2 regions of the Rothia sp. HMSC072E10 genome follow, and region 1 is predicted to be linked to the other one. Evidence: predicted binding sites of a transcription regulator. Region 1 holds the regulator's gene; the other holds the start of a gene.
What was found. The regulator LexA, encoded in region 1, represses DNA repair genes until DNA is damaged. The targets are predictions, from matches to a motif close to TCGAACANNTGTTCGA.
Positions count from the first base shown of each region.

Region 2: ruvA (Holliday junction branch migration protein RuvA) is a predicted target of LexA. The motif match lies at 4,991-5,006, and genes of this name have one in related genera.

Region 1 covers NZ_KV814488.1:160,324-166,892, reverse strand. Annotated here, with positions in the region: gene HMPREF2944_RS03985 (type 1 glutamine amidotransferase family protein) at 1-593, opposite strand, end outside; gene HMPREF2944_RS03980 (LysM peptidoglycan-binding domain-containing protein) at 685-1,320, opposite strand; gene lexA (transcriptional repressor LexA) at 1,977-2,639, shown strand; gene HMPREF2944_RS03970 (ATP-dependent DNA helicase) at 2,879-4,945, opposite strand; gene hflX (GTPase HflX) at 4,958-6,569, opposite strand, start outside.
Region 2 covers NZ_KV814491.1:515,131-521,699, forward strand. Annotated here, with positions in the region: gene secF (protein translocase subunit SecF) at 1-586, opposite strand, end outside; gene secD (protein translocase subunit SecD) at 589-2,292, opposite strand; gene yajC (preprotein translocase subunit YajC) at 2,403-2,777, opposite strand; gene ruvB (Holliday junction branch migration DNA helicase RuvB) at 3,062-4,048, opposite strand; gene ruvA (Holliday junction branch migration protein RuvA) at 4,248-4,868, opposite strand; gene ruvC (crossover junction endodeoxyribonuclease RuvC) at 5,093-5,749, opposite strand; gene HMPREF2944_RS07445 (YebC/PmpR family DNA-binding transcriptional regulator) at 6,040-6,569, opposite strand, start outside.

The sequences.
Region 1 (6,569 bases):
TTCTCCACCGCGGCAATATAGGGAGGTTCGGTTGCCGTCCAGCTCACCGCGGGAGGAGCGATATAGTCAATGCTCTGGTCAAAGGCCCACTCAAAAACACCGTGCTCGGACTTGAAACGGGCCTCGCCCTCAATATCTTTGAGCAGTCGACTGCCGGTCGAGGGGGACACCGCGGAGGAGCCGGGCACCAGGCCCCGGGTGGAAAGCTCCACGCTCTCGCCGGGCCACTCCCCCATACCCTGAACCTGCACGCTGCCCAGCTGTGGGTGGTTCACCGCGACGGATTCAAAAAGGCAGCTCAGGGCGGCACCGGCCGCGAGCACCGGACGGCCACCGGCCACGCGGCGCCCAATCACGCGCTCAGCGTCCTTGGCTTTTAGCTCGTCGAACGCCTCAAGGGAACCGGCAGGACCGGCAACCACCATGCCGTCAGCCTCGCGGAGCTGATGCGGGTCAGCGGTGACGATGACCTCCGCACCCGAATCCCGAAGAAGCTTTACCATGGCGCCGTGAGTTCCGGGATCTCCCAGAACGGCGACCACGGGGCGCGGCGAGGAGACCGCGTCCTGATGGGGCTGAGAGGGTGTTGACATCGCGTGCTCCTTGAGTAGTGCGGTAGGCGGTTCGTAGCCGATTCATAATCCGCTGACGGGTGAGCCGAAGCTCTCGCCTCGACAGCTTTGCCTAGTGGCGCGGCTTGGGAACCTCGAGGCGCTGACCGGCGTCGACAGCGGTGCTCGTCAGCGAGTTCATCTCCATAATACGCACCACGGTATCACGGACATCACCGCCGGGGTTCACCGACTGGGCGATGTCCCACAGTGTCTCGCCGTGCTTAACGGTCACAGTGGCTTGGGTAGCCGATGCGTTCTCAACACGGGGGCCGAAGGAAGGGCCGAGGAAGGTAATGGCGCCCAGCACCACGAGCGCGGCCAGGGTCAGCAGGGGCAGCCCCTTGAAATTGCGCAGGGGGTTGAAGCGTTCAAGGCGAGACGATAGGGAGCGAAGACCCGAGATAGCGGAGGGCACAAGGCCCGCACGGCGGGAAGACGATTCCCTCCCCTGCCCGGAGAGGTGCGCCGAAACGGAGCGTTCATTCACCGGAGCGGAGGGGGCCACAGGCCGAGCAGCCGCCGCGGTGGGAGAGACACTGCGGACGGGCGCCGGAGAGGCAGAAAGCTGAGGAGCGGATGCGCGACGGGAGGAGCCTCGAGCGATGCGCGCGGACTGCCGTGCGTGCGCGGGGTGAAGTACCACCAAACCTTCCGGAAGGGTAGCAGACGCAGAGGCACGGTGAGGGGCCAAAGAAGCTGCGGTCATAATTGTGGTTCCTTTCTCTCAAGCTCACTCCCGCGGTAATCCGCCGGGGTGAACGGTGCCGGCTCTCTCGAGACTCGACGGGTGAGTTGAGTGTGGTTGTTCGTTTTTCTGCCCGGGACCCGACACATCGGGTCAAGGAACGTTCGGGGTTTTGTCTTGCAGACGCGTTCCCCAGAACTCCCCTTCGGCTTAAGGAAGGTCGTTCGGTCTCTCGTTCGAATACTCTCGAACATTCGACGACCCCCTTCCAGACCCGCAAGGCAGAACGAGTATTCGAATTACATGGAGAATACCCCGTTTGCACCCCGAAAATCGGAGGGTTTTCTACTGTATCCGAATCCGTGTTCTAAAGTCTAGCAGATACATACTAAAAATTCCTCCGGTTTCGAAGAAAAAATCTAGTATATTTGTTTGAATTTGTCGGTAGAGTGTTCTACACTTGTGTCAAGAGATGTTCCACACGCTCGTGATAATTTCCACCATGGCGGGGCGTGACTCGCGACGGATCTAGAATCTGATCCACCCCTGACGAGATAAGGGGTATGTTTCACCTAAGCCGTGCGATATACGTCACCGTATGACGAACACGTGGACGACCCATCCGTGCTCCGCCGAAGGTACAGCAACCTTCGGCGACACAGACCAAAGGAAGAGATATGGCAACAGCACCCCGCCCGGCGCTGACCGCGCGCCAGCAGAAGATTCTTGACGCGATCCGCACCGAGATTGAACAGAAGGGCTATCCGCCGTCCATGCGCCAGATTGGCGATATGGTGGGTCTTGCGTCTCTCTCTTCGGTCACCCATCAGCTTGGCCGACTCGAAAATATGGGCTACATTCGCCGCGATCCCAAGCTCCCGCGTGCCATCGAGGTGCTCGACGAAAACGGCGCCGGCATGCACACTCCCCTGCCTGAACTTCCGAACTTTGAGGTTGGCGAGGACGACCTCGTACCCGTCCCCCTCGTCGGTCGCATTGCCGCGGGCGGCCCCATCACCGCCGAGCAGTCTGTGGAAGATGTACTCGCCCTGCCGCGCCAGCTGGTCGGCAACGGCAAGCTCTTTATGCTCAAGGTCAAGGGCGATTCCATGATTGACGCCGCCATCTGCGATGGCGACTGGGTCGTCGTGCGTGAACAGCACACCGCCGACAACGGCGACATCGTGGCCGCCCTGCTGGACGATGAGGCCACCGTGAAGGTCTTCCGCCAGGTTGATGGCCACACCTGGCTCATGCCGCGCAACGCAAGCTACGAACCGATTATGGGTGACCGCGCCACCGTCATGGGCAAGGTTGTTTCGGTATTGCGTAGCCTCTAATCCCCGCTCTTCGCGAGAGCATCATGGGGTGCTATGCCTCCCGGCGCCAACGCCCCGATCTGGTAGCTACGTCCTTTGAGACTTCAGCGCTTCCAAAGCCCATAACGAACAAAGCCCCCGGCACTCGCAAGTTTGCGAGTGCCGGGGGCTTTTCTCTGACTCTACGGGGAAATAGCCCTGCGGGGAAAACGCGCCGCCCGCTCAATACACAATGGCCCGCTCAGCACACGGTAGACGGGCTACCTGTCGATGGATTCCGAGAGACGGGCCAGCGCACCCACCACGGCCTGCTTATTCTGGGTGGGCCACATCGGCGGCATGGCCCTCATCAGGTAGCCGCCGTAGCGCTTCGTTGCGAGTCGCGAATCCAGAACCGCCACGACCCCGCGGTCATTCACCGAACGGATCAGGCGACCCGCGCCCTGCGCCATGCGGATAGCCGCGTGATGCGCAGAGACGGCCATGAACCCGTTACCGCGGTGACGGTTCACCGACTCCGTGCGGGCCTGCGCAATCGGATCGTCCGGTCGCGGGAACGGGATGCGATCCATCACCACCAGACGGCAGGAGTCTCCGGGGACGTCAACGCCCTGCCATAGGCTCATCGTTCCGAATAGGCACGAGTCAACATCCTCGCTAAACTCCTCCACCAGGGCCTTCAGCGAGGATTCACCCTGCAGAAGAATATTCAGATCGCTGTGCTCACGCATATACTCTGCGGCGCGCTCGGCGGCACGCTTCGAGGAGAACAGACCCAGGGCACCTCCCTCGGACGCCTCGCACAGCTCGCGAAGTCGCTCCAGCTGGCCCTCGTGCACGCCAAATCCCGGGGGCTTCAGATCCCCGGCTACGTATATGATGCCCTGCTTGCGGTAGTCGAAGGGCGAACCCACATCGATGCTCGTCCAGCGGGGAGCCCCCTCCCCCTGCAAGCCCAGGGCGCCGGCGGCCACATCGAAGGAGTCGCCCACCGTCAGGGTCGCGCTCGTTAGGATTACGGTGCGGTCGGCAAACAGACCGTCGCGCAGCTGCAGGCCAACGCTCAGTGGGGCGATATTCAGGGTCGCCGGGTCGGTATCGGAGGCGGCCACGTAGCGGCCGTTCTCCCAGCCGCCCTGACGCGAAACCCACAGCACATCCTGCTCAGCCGAAGCCTCCAGGATGCGGTTGCTCACCTCGTGCACCTCCGAGACGCGGGAACGGGCCATCTGCAGGCCGGCGTCGGCCTCCTGGCCGTCCGGTTTCGTATCGGAGAGCGCGGCGCGGGCCGCATCGTTCACCGCGGACAGGGCCGTGAGCAGACGACCGTCGAGGCCGTTGAGCAGCCCTTCGGGCAGGCCCTCCAGTGCGGTTTCCAGGGTTCCGGTGGCCATCTCCAGGGCCCCGGAATCGGCCTTAGAGTGTTTCTTCACGCCTCGAGCGGCGCGGCGAACCATCGCAACGGTCAGCGATCCGGAAACCGCACCGGTCACTCGGTCCACCAGCTCGTGGGCCTCGTCGATGATGACGGTCTCGTGCTCGGGCAGAACCTTCATGCCCTCGAAAGCGTTAATGGCCAGCAGGGCGTGATTCGTGATGACGATATCTGCCTCGGCGGCACGACTACGCGCCATCTCGCTAAAGCACTCCTCCACCAGCGGGCAGCGGCGGCCCAGACACTCGGCGGCGCTCACCGAAACCTGAGCCCACGCGCGATCGGACACACCGGGCTTGAGCTCGTCGCGGTCGCCGGTCTCCGTGCGGTCAGCCCACTCGCGCAGGCGCACGACTTCCTCGCCCACGCGGGAGGTCGAAGAAGGCATGTCGAAGAGAGCATCCTGTTCCTCTTCGGGGTAGCCGCCCTCGAGCTTGTGCAGGCACAGGTAGTTGTTGCGGCCCTTGAGCAGGGCCACCTGCGCCTGCGACTCCGGGCGCGGCTCCAGTGCTTGCAGAAGACGCGGAATATCGCGGTTCACGATCTGCGCCTGCAGGGCCAGGGTCGCGGTAGCCACCACGATGGGCTGGTCGGACTCCCCCACGCGAGCGAGAGCCGGAACCAGGTAGCCCAGAGACTTACCGGTGCCGGTGCCGGCCTGCACGAGCAGATGTCGTTGCAGTTCGAGGGCCTGCGCCACGTGCGCCGCCATCGTGCGCTGACCTTCACGTTTCTGCCCGCCCGTGGCCTCCACAACCTCGTCGAGCAGGTTCAGGGCATCCTTCGCACCGGGCAGGGTCTCAAGCTCCTGCCCGGTGAACCGGGTACCGTCGGGTGCAGTCCCGGAGGCGTTTTTGGGCGCGCTAGTGCGTCCCGTCGTCTTCTGCGTCACGTTAACCGGATCCTAGCGAGTCTCGGCGGTATCAGCTTCGGCGGTGAGGGCGCGGGCCTCGGCCAGCTCCTCCTCCAGAACCTCCAGCAGGTCGCCCTCCAGCACGTACTCGGCCAGGTCCGAGGCGACGTCCTCGCGGACCAGCGCCGTCACGAAGGTGCCGTCCGATACAAAATCGGTGCTCTTAATCTCGGCGTCCCACTCGTGCAGGCGCGAAATAATCTCGCCGTGGTTGTAGGGAATCAGTAGCTTGACTTCAATCGAGGGGCGGGGAATAGTGTCCGCGATCTTCTGCTTGAGCTCCTCGATGCCCTCGCCGGTGCGTGCCGATACGATGACGTGCTCGGGCTCGCGCTGGCGCATCCGCTCCAGCACGAACGGGTCGGCGGCGTCCGCCTTATTCAACACAATGATTTCGGGGATGTGGCGAGCGTCCACCTCGGCAAAGACCTCGCGGACGGCGCGAATCTGGCCCTCCGGGTCCGGGTGGGAGGCATCCACCACGTGCAGGATGACGTCGGCGTCGGCAACCTCCTCCAGGGTGGAGCGGAATGCCTCCACCAGCTGGGTCGGCAGCGAGCGCACGAAACCCACCGTGTCGGAGAGGGTGTAGCCGATGCCGTCGGGGGTCTGCGCCTTGCGCACAGTCGGGTCCAGGGTTGCGAACAGGGCGTTCTCCACGAGCACGCCCGCGTCGGTCAAACGGTTCAGCAGGGAGGACTTGCCGGCGTTCGTGTAACCGGCAATAGCCACCGAGGGCACTCGGTTGCGGCGGCGGTTCAGGCGCTTCGTCTCGCGGGCCGGGGCCATCGCGGCAATTTCACGCTTGAGCTTGGCCATGCGGGCGCGCAGGCGGCGGCGATCCATCTCGATCTTGGTCTCACCGGGACCGCGCGAGCCGATACCCTCACCGGAGGCGGCACGGCCACCGGCCTGACGGGACAGGGAGGCGCCCCAACCGCGCAGACGCGGCAGCATGTACTCCAGCTGGGCCAGCTCGACCTGAGCCTTACCCTCGCGGGACTTAGCGTGCTGAGCGAAAATGTCGAGAATCAGGGCGGTGCGGTCGATGACCTTCACCTTGACGATATCCTCGAGGGCGCGGCGCTGGGAGGGGGCCAGCTCGGAGTCGACAATCACTGTGTCGGCGCCGGTGGCCTCCACGATGTCCTTGAGCTCCAGGGCCTTGCCGGAGCCAAGGAAGGTGCCCGGGTCCGGCTTGAGGCGGCGCTGAACCAGGCCGTCCAGCACCTCGGAGCCGGCGGTCTCGGCCAGCGCGGCCAGCTCACGCAGGGAGTTTTCGGCGTCCTCGACGGTGCCTTCGGTCCACAGGCCGGCCAGCACCACGCGTTCCAGGCGCAGCTGGCGGTACTCGACCTCGGTGACGTCCTCCAGCTCGGTGGAAAGGTTAGCTACTCGGCGCAGGGCGCGGCGCTCGGCGAGGTCTTCCTGATCTCCATCGAACTCGGAGTGCTCACGCTGAACATCGGAAATTTCACGCGCGCGGGTGTCGAGCACGCGGTGGCTACCGCGCGTCGGCGCGCTCTCGTGATGCGCGGTGCCCGCGGCATCGTAGGTGGTCAGTGAGGAGGCGGACTGGGAGCGGCCCAGAACGCGGTCCACG
Region 2 (6,569 bases), on a different contig from region 1:
ACGCGGCGTACAGGCCGACCGTCACCACCACGGTGAAGAACAGACCCGCAATCGAGGCCAGCGACATCTTCCAGGTGCGGAAGTAGAAGGCCATGCCCACCAGGGCCAGAATCACGAACACCACGAGGCCCCAGAAGGCCTGTCGAGTCACATCCGCACCCCAGGTCGGGCCCACGAACGAGGAGGTCACGTCATTCTCAGAGACACCGTACGCCTCCTGCAGGGCCTTCTTCACCTGCAGGGTCTCGTCGTCGCTGAGCTTGCTCATCTGCGCGCGAATCGTGCCCGGCGCAATGTTAGTCACGTGAACCTCGGAGGCATCCTTCGCCTTCTCGTGAATGACGCGCTCGCCGGTTGCGACATCGACGTGCGCGGTCTTCGAGACCACGAACTCCGAACCGCCGCGGAAATCAATACCCAGGTTGAAGCCTCCGCCAACCGCCGGAATCAGAACTGAGACGGCCATCAGCAGCGCGGCCAAGGCCAGCCACAGGCGGCGCTTACCCACGAAGGGGTACGAGCGGGCACCCGAGTGCAGGTCGTTACCGAAGCGGGCAAAAGCATTAGGTTTCACATCGGTAGCCATGCCTAGCTCTCCTTCTTCTCGTCCGAAGCGGAAGCGGCGTCGTCGGAGGCCGAATCCTCAGCCGCACGTTCCGCACGGCGACGCTCGGCGATGCTCAGCTGCTTCTCCTCCGGGGTGCGGATGCGACCGGCACCGCGGTACAGCGGCGTGGAACCCAGCGACTCAGGCGACAGGCCCGAGTGGCGGTGGCCCTCACCGAAGTAGCGGGTGTTCGCCAGCAGGGTCAGCGCCGGGTGGGTGAACAGGTAAACCACCAGAAGGTCGGCGATTGCGGTCAGGCCCAGCGTGAACGCGAAGCCCTTCACCGAACCCACAGACACCACGTACAGCACCACGGCGGCCAGCAGGTTCACGGCCTTCGACGCCAGAATCGTGCGGGATGCGCGCTTCCAACCGTGGTTCACGGCCGAGGGAATCGTGCGGCCCGCACGAATCTCGTCACGGATACGCTCAAAGTACACGATGAACGAGTCGGCCGTCGCACCAATCGCCACAATCAGACCGGCCACGCCCGCCAGGGACAGGCGGTAGTTCAGGGCCCAACCCAGCAGGGCAATCGCCTCGTACGAAATGATGCCGGCAACCACCAGCGACGCAATCGTCACGAAGCCCAGCAGGCGGTACTGGAACAGCGAGTAGATGAACACCAGCAGCAGACCGATCAGGCCGGTCAGCAGACCCACGCGCAGCTGCTCCGAACCCAGGGTTGCAGAAATCTGCTGCTCCGACTGAATCGTGAAGCTAATCGGCAGGGCGCCGTACTTGAGCTGATCGGCGAGAGCCTTAGCCTCCTGCTCGGTGAATTTACCGGTAATCTGCGGCTTACCGTCAGAAATCACGGCCTGCGAAATCGGGGCGGACAGCACCTTGCCGTCCAGCATAATCGCGAAGCGAGCACGCGCATCAGAAGAGTTCTGGACACGAATCGCGTTCAGGCGGGAGGTGATGTTCTGGAACTTCTCGCGGGCGGCATCGTTGAACTGAATGGTCACAGCCCAACGACCGGTGGTCACACCCTGGCCGCTGGTCTCCTGGGTATGGCTCGCGGTAGAAATATCGCTACCATTCAGCTCCACGGGACCCAGAATGTACTTCTCCTTGCCGTCGGCGGAGCAGGCCACCATCGGCTTGGTCGGGTCGGCGCTATCCGCGTCCTCGCTGCGGGCCGCGGTGCAGTCCTTCGCCTCGTACTGCTTGTACAGGTCGGCGGTAATCCAGTTGCGGTCCGAACCGTCGGTCGGCTCGGCGGTCGGCTTGGGCAGCTTGTCGTCCGCGGTGCGGGATCCCTCGGCGACCGCGGCACCGTCCCCGGCCACCAGGACCGGGCGGAACGTCATATTTGCGGATGCCTGAATCAGCTGGCGGGTCTCGGAGCTAATCGTGCCGGGAACCGAGACGACCACGTTGTTACCCGAGCCGAAGGAGGTGGTGACCTCCGCCTCAGACACGCCGGCGCCGTCAACGCGCTGACGAATAATCTCAACCGCCTGGTTCAGCTGCTCCTGGGTAACGTTCCCGTCCGATGATCCGTTGACCTTCGGGGAGAGAATCATCTGCGTACCACCCGAGAGGTCCAGGGCCAGTTTCGGTGCCCAGGAGCCTCCCGAGTAGGTGCTGCCGAAGATGCCGGCAGCCATCACAACCATGAGCAGGACCATCGAGAGGAGCGCCCCTCGCGCGGCTGCAAGCGGTGAACGCTTAGCCATAATGTTCCTTCTATGAGTATTTTCGTGTGTAGATTTGGTGTTCTACAGATTCCTTAGCGGACGCGAAAACCCGACGCCGAGTGCGCGGCGCCGGGTCGTTCGGTCTTAAGTTACTGGGCGGTCTTCGAGGAGTCCTCGGAGACGCCGCCTTCCGCGGGAGCCTGAGATTCCGCGGATGCCGGCTCGACGTCCTCGGTCAGGGGTGCGGCGGGAGCCTCGTCCTCAACGATGCTCATAATGGCGTTCAGCGCCACGGTGATAACAACGCCCTTGGCCAGCTCCAGCTGAATCTTATTGTCATCGAAATCGGTGCTGACGACGGTGCCGTAGAAGCCGGAACCGGTCATGACCTGAGTGCCGGGGACGAGAGACTGCTGCATTGCACGCAGTTCCTCCATCTGCTTACGCTGACGCTTCTGGGCGGAGAACATCATCCATGCCAGCAGCGCCATCATGGCAATCATAATCAGGAGGTTAAAATCCATGGTCTCACTTTCACATCCGCACCTGCGCCGCTCACCGTGCGGGTTGAGCGTGCTAAAAGGCGTGGAATCGTAGATACAGTACGTATCCATCCTACGCGAGAGCAGGAGCTTTAGCGCACCGAACCAGCGTTTTTGTGAGGTTTACCTGAGTTTTGTCCAGCCCGTGGCGTAATTTTATGTCGCCGGCAGGGCTCGGCGGCGCCGACAGAGCCTGCAGAAGAGCCCGCGGGAGGGGCGATACCTCCCACGGGCTACTTGCTCTGTATGTCTTGGCCGGTGCGGCTCTAGAGCTGAATCTCGGGGGCCTCCAGACCCAGGTGTTCCCAGGCCGCGGGCAGGGCCACGCGACCGCGCGGGGTGCGACCAATCAGGCCCTCGCGCACCAGGTAGGGCTCCGCCACGGTCTCCACGGTCTCGGTCTCCTCCCCCACCGCAATGGCGAGGGTGGACAGGCCAACCGGCCCGCCGCCGAACTTGTGGATGAGCGATTCCAGCACGGCGCGGTCCAGGCGATCCAGGCCGCGCGAATCTACCTCGTACATGTCCAGGGCGGTCGCGGCATCACGCGCGTTGATGCGGTCCACGCCGTTCACCAGGGCCCAGTCGCGCACGCGGCGCAGCAGGCGGTTCGCGATACGGGGTGTGCCGCGGGAGCGACCCGCAATCTCGGTGAAGCCCTCGGAGGTAATCTGCATGTCCATCAGGCCGGCGCTACGGCGCAGCACCAGCTCCAGCTCCTCAACCGAGTAGAACTCCAGGTGACCGGTAAAGCCAAAGCGGTCGCGCAGAGGCCCGGGCAGCAGACCCGCGCGGGTTGTTGCACCCACCAGGGTAAACTGCGGAAGCTCCAGCGGAATGGAGGTCGCGCCGGCACCCTTACCCACCACGATGTCCACGCGGAAGTCTTCCATCGCCATGTAGAGCATTTCCTCGGCCGGGCGGCTCATGCGGTGAATCTCGTCGAGGAACAGCACCTCACCGGGGGTCAGCGAAGACAGAATCGCCGCCAAATCCCCGGAATGTTGAATCGCGGGGCCGGAGGTGATGCGCAGGGGCGCGTCCATCTCGGCGGCGATAATCATGGCCAGGGTGGTCTTACCCAGGCCGGGAGGGCCCGAAAGCAGCACGTGATCGGCGCTGCGGCCGCGCATCTTCGAGGCCTCCAGCACGAGGGAAAGCTGCTGGCGCACGCGGCGCTGACCCACGAAGTCGTCCAGGGACTTGGGGCGCAGGGCCGCCTCAATCATCTTCTCTTCGGGCTCTTCTTCCATCGCGACCAGGCGCTGCGCGGGCGCACCCGGGACGCCGGGCACCTGACCGGGGAAATACCCGCCGGAAACCGGGGATGCCGCGGCCTGCGAATCGTAGGGGTTCTGGGTCATAAAATTCTTCTTTCGTGGAGTGAGTGAGGCGCGAGGTAACGGGCGCGCCAAAATCGGCCGGGGTCAGCCAAGGGCTCGGCGAGCGGCCCTAGTGGCGACCCACCGTGTTCTGCGTACCCAGGGATGCGAGCACACCGCGCAGAGCCACGCCCACCGGCTCGCTCTCGGCGGAGGGATTGTGCTTCACGTACGCGTCGATGGCGGCGGAGGCGTCCTTCTCGCTCCAGCCCAGGGAGGTCAACGCATCCAGCACCTGCGGCTTCCACACGATGCCCTGGCTCAGCGGCAGCTCGTCGGTCTGACCGTCGCTCAGAATCAGCTTGCCGGCAAGCTCCAGCACGATGCGGCGGGCACCCTTCGGGCCGATGCCCGGAACCTTCGTGAAGGCCTTGTCGTCACCGGTGGCCACGGCTCGCTCCACCTCCGCGGCGGTGTGCACGCTCAGCACCGCCAGGGCGATGCGAGGGCCGATGCCCGAGACCGAGAGCATCATGTCAAAGACCTCGCGTTCAGCCGGTTCCGAAAAACCGTAGAGGGTCATGGATTCCTCGCGCACGATCATGGTGGTCAGCACGGTGGCCTCCTCCCCCGTGCGCAGCTTAGAGAGAGTGCGTGCGGTGGCGTGCACCAGCATGCCGAAACCATTAACGTCAATCACCGCGTGGTCAAGCCCCACCTGGGCCACGCGGCCGGTCAGCGATGCAATCATTCTCTCCACCTTTCAACGCCCCGCGCCGGGGCGAACGATACTGCACTCCCCTCGCGGCCTGCTGTGCCGCCGGCGCGCATCGGGGCCGGCGGGTATGCCACGGGAAGATACTATCAGTATATTAGAATATTTCTTCTGAAATCAAGGGATATTCGAATTCTTTAGCGAATACGGCTCCCGGTACGTTCGAAGGGGTTTGCTCGAAGGGTAACGAGTCGGCACCCCTAGCGGCGGGCCTTAGCCTCCGCCTCCATCCAGGCGCGCTGTGCGGGGGTCAGCGAACCTGCACGGCGAGCCTTCGCGGGCCGCGATCCCTGGTGCGTCTGCGTCTGCGCCGACATGTTAATACCCGAGCCGATGCCGCCGCCGCGCCAGCCGTGGCAGATGGCGATGGCCAGCGCATCGGCCGCGTCCGCGGGCTTCGGCATGGCGTTCAAGCCCAGAATGCGGGTCACCATGCGGCCCACCGAGGCCTTATCCGCGCGACCGCTGCCGGTCACCGCCGCCTTCACCTCGGAGGGCGTATGGAAGAACACCGGCACGCCGCGCATCGCCGCGGCAGAAATCACCGCGCCCGAGGCGTGCGCCGTACCAATCACCGTGTTCACCTGCTCCTGCGCAAAGACGCGCTCAATCGCTAGGGCGTCGGGCCGGTAGGTGTCCAGCCAGTGCGAGGCCGCGTTGAAAATCCAGAGGATGCGCTGGTCCAGCGTGCGGGCCGGGTCGGTGCCCGCCACGCCCACGTTCACGAAGTGCGCCTTACGGTCGGCGGTCATGTCGAGCATTGAGAAGCCGCAGCGCGTGAGGCCGGGGTCCACGCCCATGATGCGGGTCGCCCCCGGCACGCGGTCCACGGCGGCGACCGTATGGTTTTCGCGCATGCTATCGCGCGCGGCGGATGCAGCGTTCACGTGTGCTTTCCTTCCAAAGTTCGCGGGGTCTTCACATGGTCTTCACTGGGTCTTCGCGGGGTAAGGTTGCGATACCGCAGTTCGCGGGGCCGCCAGCCGGAGCACGGCCGGGTGTTTAGGCCAAGTGTTTAGGCCGGGCGTTTAGATCGGGCGCTGACCGGCATAACGTTCAAAAGCCACCTCCCGCCGGGTCCACGCGCGGTGGGCCGGCCGGGAAGTGGCTTCAGTGCACGCTCAGAAGTGGCGCGCTCGGGCGGTGACTACTCGGCTTCCAGCTGAGCAGCAACCTCGTCAGAGACGTTAGCGTTCGAGTAGACGTTCTGCACGTCGTCCAGTTCCTCGATGGCGTCTGCCAGCTTCAGGAACTTCTTGGCGCCCTCGGCGTCCAGGTCGACCTGCATGGTCGGGCGGAAGACCGGGTCGTCGTTGTTGTACTCCAGGCCGGCCTCGTCCAGAGCCTTACGAATCTCGGGCAGGTCGGTAGGTGCGGAGATGACGGTGAAGATATCGCCCTCGTCCAGGACCTCTTCGGCGCCGGCATCCAGAACAGCCATCAGAACGTCGTCCTCGGTCAGGCCATCAGTCTTGGTGACCTCAGCAACGCCCTTACGCTCGAACAGGAACGCAACCGAACCCTGGTCTGCCATGGTGCCGCCGTTACGGGTCACAGCCAGGCGAACCTCAGACGCTGCACGGTTACGGTTATCGGTCAGACACTCGATGTACAGGGCGGTACCCTGCGGGCCGCGTGCCTCGTACATAATCTCGGTGTAGTCGATGGTCTCACCGG